4 regions of the Streptomyces sp. NPDC000134 genome follow, and region 2 is predicted to be linked to each of the others. Evidence: riboswitches for the same ligand, from Rfam matches in the RefSeq annotation. Region 2 holds a riboswitch; each other region holds the start of a gene.
What was found. A riboswitch is a leader RNA that binds a small molecule or an ion and turns the genes downstream of it on or off. The one in region 2 is predicted to bind cyclic di-AMP.

Region 1 (2,192 bases), on a different contig from region 2:
CGTCCTCGCCGAACTCCCGCACGGCGACGGCACCGTCCGGATCGTCAACCGAGGCCACCCGCCGCCCCTGCTGCTGTACGCCGACGGCACCCTGGACGCGCTGGCCGCCCGGGAGGCCGCGCTGCCGCTCGGCATGGGTGAACTCGGCGTCTGGCCCGACCGGGCCGAGGAGGCCGCGTTCCCCGGCGGGGCCACGCTGCTGCTCTACACCGACGGCGTGACCGAGGCCCGGGACGCGCGGGGCGTGTTCTACGACCCCGAGGCACGGCTGGCCGGCCGCGCCTTCCGGCACCCCGCCGACCTCCTCGACGCGCTCGCCGAGGACGTACGGCGGCACTCCGGGGGCGGCATGGCCGACGACATGGCGCTGCTCGCCGTGCGACGGCCGTGACCCCGGTCACGGTCGGTGACGGCGCGACCGCCGTCCGCATAACAACTGATGAACCGTCAGGCCGGGCGGGAGTGGTGATCGGGGGTCAGGTCGCCCTGGTTTCGCCGTCGGTACGGCCTTGGTCCGTGTCGGAATCGTTAATGATCAAGAGGAACAGCTTGGAATACGAGCCCCGGGTCTATTAACGTTCGATAACGCAGCGCGGTCGTCCCAGCCGTCACAGAAGGCGGCTCCGCGCGCACGCGCCGAATCCCGCGAGGGAACCGGGGAACCACCACCTTGGGGTGAATCGGGCGTATACGGCTGTGGCCCACACGGCACGTATACGCGCGTAGGAGACCTTCCCGCTCCGAACCCGTCAGCTAACCCGGTAGGCGGAGACGGAAGGAAAGGAGCACGCCCACGTGGCGTCCAACCGGCCTGCCCCCGAGGCCCCGTTCGTGCCGACCCAGCGGAGTACCGAGACCTTCGGCTACGGCGACTTCCGCACCGATGACGGCCCGTTCGACGGTCCGTTCGACGGCCCCCTCGACGGTCCTCTCCGCTCGGCCGAGGAGTGGAACCCCACCGCGGACTCCCTGCGCCCCGTGCGCGGCCGGCACCGCGTCGCCAAGCAGCGCGGCGGGCTCGCCCGCAGCTCCACCGTCCTCGGCGTCGGTGTCATAGCCGCCGTCGGCGCCGGCGGCATGGCCAGCGCGCAGACCGGCAAGGCGCCGGTGTCGATCTCCATGCCGGACCTGCCGAACGTCGCCTCCCTCATCTCCGACGACGAGGGGAAGCAGGCCGCCGCGGCGACGGCCGCGCCGCTCAGCAGCGTCGGCGTCGCCACCGCCGACAACGGGCAGGGCACCACCGCCGGCGAGGCGCTGCGCGCCCGGATCATGGCCCAGGCCGAGCAGCAGCAGGACCAGGTCGAGAGCAAGGCCGCCGCCGAAGCCGCCGCCGAAGCCGAGAAGAAGGCCGCGGCAGCGGTCGCCGAGGCGGAGAAGAAGGCCGCGGCCGAGGCCGCCGCCGCCAAGAAGAAGGCGGCGGAAGAGGCCGCGAAGAAGGCCGAGGCCGAACGGCTCGCCGCGCTGGCCGAGCAGTACGCGCTGCCGACCTCCTCGTACACCATCACCTCCACCTTCGGGCAGGCCGGCCCCTACTGGTCCTCCGGCCACCACACCGGCCTCGACTTCGCCGCGCCCACCGGCACGCTGATCAAGGCCGTGCACACCGGGACCATCACCGAGGCCGGCTGGGCCGGGTCCTACGGCTACCGCACGATCCTCACCCTCGACGACGGCACCGAGATCTGGTTCTGCCACCAGTCCTCGATCAGCGTCGGCGTCGGCCAGAAGGTCAGCACCGGCGACGTCATCGGCCGCGTCGGCGCCACCGGCAACGTCACCGGCGCCCACCTCCACATGGAGGTCCACCCCGGCGGTGCCGACTCCGGCATCGACCCGATGGCCTGGTTCCGGAGCAAGGGCCTCACCCCCTGACCCGAGGTCACGGACGGTACGAGGCGTACGGCTGGTACGGGGCGTACGGCTGGTACGGGTGGTACCGCACCGGCTGCCCGTAGGCCCCGTGCACCGGCCAGGGCGGCGCGGTCACCGGCACCGGCGGGGCCGTGGCGCGGGCCGCGTGGTCCAGCGCCGGACGGGCGATCCCGCGCCGGTGCCACAGCTCCAGCAGCAGCTCCCGCTCCCGTACGGCGAAGTCGGCGCCCGCCCGGCCGCGCCGGGCCCGGTGCCGCAGGAACGCCAGCGAGGTCGCGTACGCCTCGTACTGGGCGACCGTCCGCGCCGCCGCCCGC
Region 2 (2,192 bases):
CACTCTTCGAATCGTCTGCCACGTCGGCCCATGATTCACCTTGGATTGTGACCTACGCGACCGTAGGAGGGGGTTGACGTGCGGTGAGATAGGCCACTCGTAAAGGGTTGGCCAATTCCGGAATAACTGGACGCCCGGACAACTGGACGCGGCGAAGGCCGGCCCCGGGGACGGGGTCCGGCCTTCGGCGGTGTGCGGCGGTACGCGGGGGTGTCTCAGACGGAGACGCCGTGCGAGCGCAGGTAGGCGAGCGGGTCCACGTCCGAGCCGTAGTCCGGGGTGGTGCGGATCTCGAAGTGCAGGTGCGGGCCGGTCACGTTGCCGGTGGCGCCGGAGAGTCCGACCTGCTGCCCGGCGGTCACGGTCTGGCCGCTGGAGACGGAGAGCGAGGACAGGTGGGCGTACTGGGCGTAGTAGCCGTCGGCGAGCTTGATGACGACCTGGTTGCCGTACGCGCCGCCCCACCCGGCGGAGACGACGGTGCCCGCGCCGACGGCCTTCAGCGAGGTGCCGGTCGGGACGACGAAGTCGGTGCCGGTGTGGTAGCCGCTGGACCACATGCTGCCGGACTGGTGGTACGGGGTGCCGACGGCGCCGCCGGCCACCGGGGAGACGTAACCGCCGGAGGTCCCGGCGGCCTGGCCGCCGGTGTCCTCGGCGGCCGACGACCCGGTGGTCTTCGCGGCGGACTCCGAGGACTGCGCCGCGGACTCCGTGGTCTTGGCGGCGGACTCCGTCGACCGCGCGGCCGGCTCGGACGGCTTCGCCGCGGACCCGGTGCTCTTCGCGGCCGCAGCCGGGCCGGTGAGGGAGAGCTTCAGTCCGGGGTGGATCAGGGACGGGTCGGAGCCGACGGCTTCGCGGTTGTCCTCGTACAGCTTCTTCCAGCCGCCGCTGACCTTCTGCTCGTCGGCGATCTTCGACAGGTAGTCGCCGGTGCGCACGGTGTACGTCCGCTTTTCCGAGGCGCCGGCGGAGTTCTTCCCGGCGGCCTTCTGCGCGGCGGCCGGAAGGGACTGCACGGCCTTTTCGGAAACGGAGTGGGCGGGAGCGGCGTGGGCTCCGGTGGCCCCCATGAGCGGAAGCGCGAGCGCCGCGCCGCCGGTTCCGGCGACGGCGATGGTACGGGTCAGACGCTGGGTCCTGGTACGGCGGTGCTTACCCTTCGCGGGCATGTCGAATTCCTTCTCCGGCGCCTACGAGGTGAGCTGTCGGGTGCGGGCTGGAGCTGCCCGGCCGCGTCGTGACGCGGCTTTACCCCTAGCCGTTCCGGAGACCGGAACAGGCGGAATTCCTGTGGGTCCCCCGTTCCTGCCGTTACGGGTGGTGGATGGGTGCGGCTCCGGTCGGCGGCAGGATTAGGCGTCCGTCCGGATCGGAGGTGAACGTAAGGGACCAGGACGCAAAGAGACAAGCCTGGGGTTGCCGATAAAGCCGTTTCCCGTGATCCTTTATGGGATTCCGCAGTCATCCTCCGTGGAATTCTGGATCTTCACCGGGTACGAACGCCCTTGAAAAGGGGCTTTATTACGTGAACATGACGCCCGACGATCCGTCAGGGATATGACGCTGCTCACGCCCTCCCGGCACCCCGGTCTTTATTCCGGACCGAGCAGTAATGAAGCCACCAATTCGGACACAAAGCCCAGATACGGCACATTCGGAGAAGCGGGGCCCATAAGAGCGGGCGGGCCATGCCGTATCGTCAGGTGATGCCCGCCGACGAGCCTCGTCCGCGGGACGTAGTGGGAGGGAGTCCACGTGACGCAGCAGGTCCCGTCGACCGAGCCCGAGCTGGCCGGTGTGCGCAATTTCCGTGACGTGGGCGGGCTGCCCACCGTGGACGGCCGTCGGGTGCGGTACGGAGTGCTGTTCCGCAGCGGCCACCTGGCCCACGCGACCGAGGAGGACGCGGCGTTCCTCGCCTCCCTGGGCCTGCACACGGTCTTCGACTTCCGCAACGCCGCCGACCAGCGGCTGGAGGGCCCCGACGTGGCGCTCCCGGGCGTGCGCAACGTGAACCTGCCGCTGTCCGACCCCGCCGACGGCGCGGAGTTCTGGCGGATGGTCCGCGACGGCGACCTCGACCAGCTCCGGGAGATCCTCGCCGACGGCAAGGGCGCGGCCCGGATGACCGCCTCGTACCGCACGATCGTCACCGAGCGGACCGCCGAGCACTCCCGGGTGCTGCG
Region 3 (2,192 bases), on a different contig from region 2:
TGTGGTCGGTCACCCTGGACCGGGAGCTGGCCGAGACCGCACTCGGCAAGATCGAGGCCGAGGTGGGCCAGGTGCACGCGGCCGTCGACCAGGACGGCGTGGACGGGCTGACGCTGATCGAGCCGGGCTATCTGATGCCGCACCCGGCGCTGCCCGCGGTCCGGGTCGGCCGGCGCGACGACCTGTGGGCGGCGCCGATCAGCAAGGTGCTGCTGCGCCACCCGGAGCTGTCCGACGACGAGTTGGCGGCGACGGCCCGCTCGGTGGTCGGTTCGCTGGCGACGGTCACCATGTCGGGGCCGGGGACGGTGGAGCTGCAGCCGTGCGGGGTGACCAAGGCGACCGGCCTGGCGCTGGCCGCGGAGAGGCTGGGGGCGGGCCCGGAGCGGACGATCGCCTTCGGGGACATGCCCAACGACATCCCCATGTTCCACTGGGCGGCCCACGGCGTCGCCATGGCCGACGCCCATCCGGAGCTGCGCGCGGTGGCCGACGAGGTCACCACGTCGAACGAGGACGACGGCGTGGCCGTCGTCCTCGAACGACTGTTTCCCTGAGGCGCGCGGCCGGGGCCGGTGAGCCTGGAAGGCGCCGGGGTCGGCAGGCCCCGAGGGCGCCGGGATCAGTAGGCGCCGAAGACGTTGTCCATGGAGCCGTACCGCTGGGCGGCGTAGTTGCAGGCCGCGGTGATGTTGGCGACCGGGTCGTACGGGTCCCAGGAGGTGCCCTCGACGTGGTACGCCCGGAAGGTCGGGTCGATCACCTGGAGCAGGCCCTTGGAGGGGGTGCCGTTGATGGCGTTGATGTCCCAGTTGTTGATCGCGAACTGGTTGCCGGACGACTCCCGCATGATGTTGCGGTAGATGCCGTCGTAGGAGCCCGGGATGCCCTTCTCGGCCATGATGTCGAGCGACTGGCGAATCCAGCCGTCGAGGCTGTTGCTGTAGCCGTTCGCCGCGGTCAGGGCGGCGGTGGTGACCGCGGTGGTGGACGTCTCGGCGGCCGGCGCGGCGGACGCGGAGGCGGCGCCGAGGACCGGCAGCGCGAGCACGGCGGCGCCGGTGCCGGCGAGGGCGAGCTTGCGGGCGAGACGGGTGGTCCCGGCGCGGTGCCGGAGGCCGAAAGCAGACATGGTGAGGTCCTCTCCTACGCCTGCGAGGTGAGCTGTCGGGTTCGGGCGGGAGGTGCCCGGCCGCGCCCTCACGGGCACGGCTTCACCCCGAGCCGCTCCGGTCCGGTGACCGGCGCGGCGGCTTACCTGGGTCCCCCGCTCCTGCCGTGCGTGAGTTGGTGGTCAATTGGGTGGGTCCGGGCGGTGGCAGGATTCGGCGTCCGCCCGACAGGCCGGGAACGTATGCGAGAGCACATGTCCGGAACAAGTGCTGGATTCACCCAACGTGCTAGTTGACCTTGGTCTGAGGCATTTGGGATGCTTGATCCTTTGCGACTGCCAAGCCTCAACTGGCTTGTGCGGCAACGGCAGGACGGGTGTCGCCGGGCGGCGGCGCGCGGGGGTGCCGGCGTGAGCCAACTCACTGGCCTCAACAAGCGCGGCAAATCGGGCAATAGGTCCAACTGTGGGTCAACTGCCCCCGACGTGCTTCCGGGTCCGGGAACCGGCGCGGGGCGGGCGGCCGGAGCGGGAACGGGGGTTTGCGTGTCGAATGGGTGACATTCCCGGGTCGCCGGACGTTGGGGAGGGTGGTGGGATCGTCCAGGGCTCCCCGGCGCCGCTGCGGCGCCGGCCGCTCGACGGTGTCGATTCATGTCCGCACATATCAACCGATCAAAAACATGCCGTTCATGATCCGATACCGACCAGCATGTAACGGTGGGCGCTATCGGCGATCGAAACGTGACCGGATACGCTGACTTGAGTGATGGCAGCGACCTATCGACAAACCGCGTCACCGCGTGACCGCCAGTAGACACCAGCAGACAGGAGACCCCACGTGACCGTCGTCGGGCCGTTCGGGCTGAGCGTGCGGGACCAGGCTCTGGAGGCCGATGTCCAGGCCGGATTGGCGGCAGTCGAGGAAGGGTTGCTTGAGGCAACCAAGAGCGAGGTGCCGTTCATCACGGAGGCCGCCCAGCACCTGGTCAAGGCGGGCGGCAAGCGCTTCCGGCCGCTGCTGGTGATGCTCGCGGCCCAGTTCGGCGACCCCTACGCCCCCGGCGTGGTGCCCTCGGCC
Region 4 (2,192 bases), on a different contig from region 2:
CGGCTGGACGAGATCCCGCACGAGCTGGCCAACCCCGGGCGCCGGGCCGCCATGGAGCTGTCCAAGGAGCTGTTCCCGGCGGACTCGCGGATGTCGCGTCCCCGCCAGGGCAGCGCGAAGACGGTGGCGAACATCGACGCCGCGGCCGTACGCGCCTTCTACGAGAAGCACGTCCGCCCGGCCACCGCCACCGCCGTGGTCGTCGGCGACCTCACCGGCCTGGACCTCGACGCGCTGCTCGCCGACACGCTCGGCGCCTGGACCGGCTCGGCGGCCGAGCCCCGGCCCGTGCCGTCGGTGACCGCCGACGACACCGGCCGGGTCGTCATCGTGGACCGGCCCGGCGCCGTGCAGACGCAGTTGCTGATCGGCCGCACCGGCCCGGACCGCCACGACCGCGTCTGGCCCGCCCAGGTGCTCGGCACGTACTGCCTGGGCGGCACCCTCACCTCCCGCCTGGACCGCGTCCTGCGCGAGGAGAAGGGCTACACCTACGGCGTCCGGGCGTTCGGCCAGGTGCTGCGCTCCGCGCCGGACGGCACCGGCACCGCGATGCTCGCCATCAGCGGCTCGGTGGACACGCCGAACACCGGACCGGCCCTCCAGGACCTGTGGACGGTGCTGCGCACGCTCGCCGCCGAGGGCCTCACCGACGCCGAACGCGACGTCGCCGTGCAGAACCTGGTGGGCGTGGCGCCGCTGCGCTACGAGACCGCGGCGGCTGTCGCGAGCACGCTGGCCGACCAGGTCGAGCAGCACCTGCCCGACGACTACCAGGCGACGCTGTACCAGCAACTCGCCGCGACCGGCACGGTCGAGGCCACCGCGGCGGTCGTGAACGCCTTCCCGGTCGACCGCCTGGTGACCGTCCTGGTCGGCGACGCGGCCAGGATCAAGGAGCCCGTCGAGGCCCTCGGCATCGGCGAAGTCACCGTGGTGGCGGCCGAGTAGCGCCAGGCGCGCCTTACGGCCCCGGTGACCCTCGTGTCGCCGGGGCCGCCTTTTGTCCGGATTGGGGGAGAGGTTGCCCCTCTGGGCTGTGGGATGCGCTACAAAACGTCTGTTGCGTTTGGGAATTGAACGCGGGCCCGCTTAGCGTCTTCCGGGCTGTCCGTCAGGCAGTGCGCCGCACCCGCGGCACCGGACAGCCATCGCCGAGTCCCCGTACGGCGCGAGCCAGGGGAGCCGGGGACCCACCGCAGTCCCTGGGGTGAATCGGACGCCCGCGCCCAGCGAGGGGGTCCGTAGGAGACCTTCCTGCTCCGAACCCGTCAGCTAACCCGGTAGGCGAGAGGGAAGGAAAGGACGAGCCCGTACATGGCGTTCACGCGCGCCACCGGCAAGCACCGCCGGCCCGGCCGGCTGCACCGCACCACCGCCCGCGCGGCGGGCGTCGCGGCCCTCGCCACCACCGGAGTGGTAGGCACCCTCGCGGCCCCGGCCCTGGCCGCCGAGCCCGCCCCCGAGCAGACCGGCCTCACCCCGGTCGTCACCATCGGCGACTCCATAGCCGAGCAGATAGACGCCCAGGCCGCCGCCCAGCGCCTGGCCGCCGAAGAGGCCGCCGCCGAGCGCGCGGCCGAGGAGGCGGCGCGCGAACGGGCCGCCGAAGCGGCCGAGAAGGCCGCCCAGCAGGCCCGCGAGGACAAGGAGCGCGCCGCCCGGGAGGCCGAGCGCAAGCGCCTGACCGCCTATGTGGCGCCGATCAGCGCCTCCTACGTGTCGACCGCCTACCAGGCCAGCAGCGGCCTGTGGTCCTCCGGCAGCCACACCGGGATCGACTTCCACGCGGCGTCCGGCACCTCCGTCCACGCGGTCGGGGCCGGTACCGTCGTCGAGGCCGGCTGGGGCGGTGCGTACGGCAATCAAGTCGTGATCAAGATGCATGACGGTACGTACACCCAGTACGGACATCTGTCGTCCATCGGGGTGTCGGTGGGCCAGACCGTCACCCCCGGCCAGCAGATCGCCCTCTCCGGCGCCACCGGCAACGTCACCGGGGCGCACCTGCACTTCGAGGCCCGCACCTCCCCGGAGTACGGCTCGGACATCGACCCCGTGGCCTACCTCCGCTCCCACGGCGTCGACGTCTGACGCCACCGGCACCGCCACCCCCCTCCACGCAGCCCCGGTTCCTCCCCAGAGAGCCGGGGCTTTCGGCGTTCCCGGGCGCTTCCCGTGACCCCGCTACG

Region 1: another riboswitch for cyclic di-AMP. It lies ahead of ACFY32_RS27250 (M23 family metallopeptidase); the one in region 2 lies ahead of ACFY32_RS33255 (peptidoglycan DD-metalloendopeptidase family protein).
Region 3: another riboswitch for cyclic di-AMP. It lies ahead of ACFY32_RS06160 (transglycosylase SLT domain-containing protein); the one in region 2 lies ahead of ACFY32_RS33255 (peptidoglycan DD-metalloendopeptidase family protein).
Region 4: another riboswitch for cyclic di-AMP. It lies ahead of ACFY32_RS23770 (M23 family metallopeptidase); the one in region 2 lies ahead of ACFY32_RS33255 (peptidoglycan DD-metalloendopeptidase family protein).

What each region holds. Positions count from the first base shown of each region.
Region 1 covers NZ_JBIAZN010000021.1:20,126-22,317, reverse strand. The annotation lists gene ACFY32_RS27255 (PP2C family protein-serine/threonine phosphatase) at 1-391, shown strand, start outside; cyclic di-AMP (ydaO/yuaA leader) riboswitch at 625-783, shown strand; gene ACFY32_RS27250 (M23 family metallopeptidase) at 796-1,875, shown strand; gene ACFY32_RS27245 (PrsW family intramembrane metalloprotease) at 1,883-2,192, opposite strand, start outside.
Region 2 covers NZ_JBIAZN010000037.1:4,704-6,895, reverse strand. The annotation lists gene ACFY32_RS33255 (peptidoglycan DD-metalloendopeptidase family protein) at 216-1,175, opposite strand; cyclic di-AMP (ydaO/yuaA leader) riboswitch at 1,179-1,375, opposite strand; gene ACFY32_RS33250 (tyrosine-protein phosphatase) at 1,762-2,192, shown strand, end outside.
Region 3 covers NZ_JBIAZN010000003.1:291,766-293,957, reverse strand. The annotation lists gene ACFY32_RS06165 (Cof-type HAD-IIB family hydrolase) at 1-557, shown strand, start outside; gene ACFY32_RS06160 (transglycosylase SLT domain-containing protein) at 623-1,132, opposite strand; cyclic di-AMP (ydaO/yuaA leader) riboswitch at 1,137-1,303, opposite strand; gene ACFY32_RS06155 (polyprenyl synthetase family protein) at 1,953-2,192, shown strand, end outside.
Region 4 covers NZ_JBIAZN010000016.1:82,200-84,391, reverse strand. The annotation lists gene ACFY32_RS23775 (M16 family metallopeptidase) at 1-951, shown strand, start outside; cyclic di-AMP (ydaO/yuaA leader) riboswitch at 1,143-1,305, shown strand; gene ACFY32_RS23770 (M23 family metallopeptidase) at 1,318-2,094, shown strand.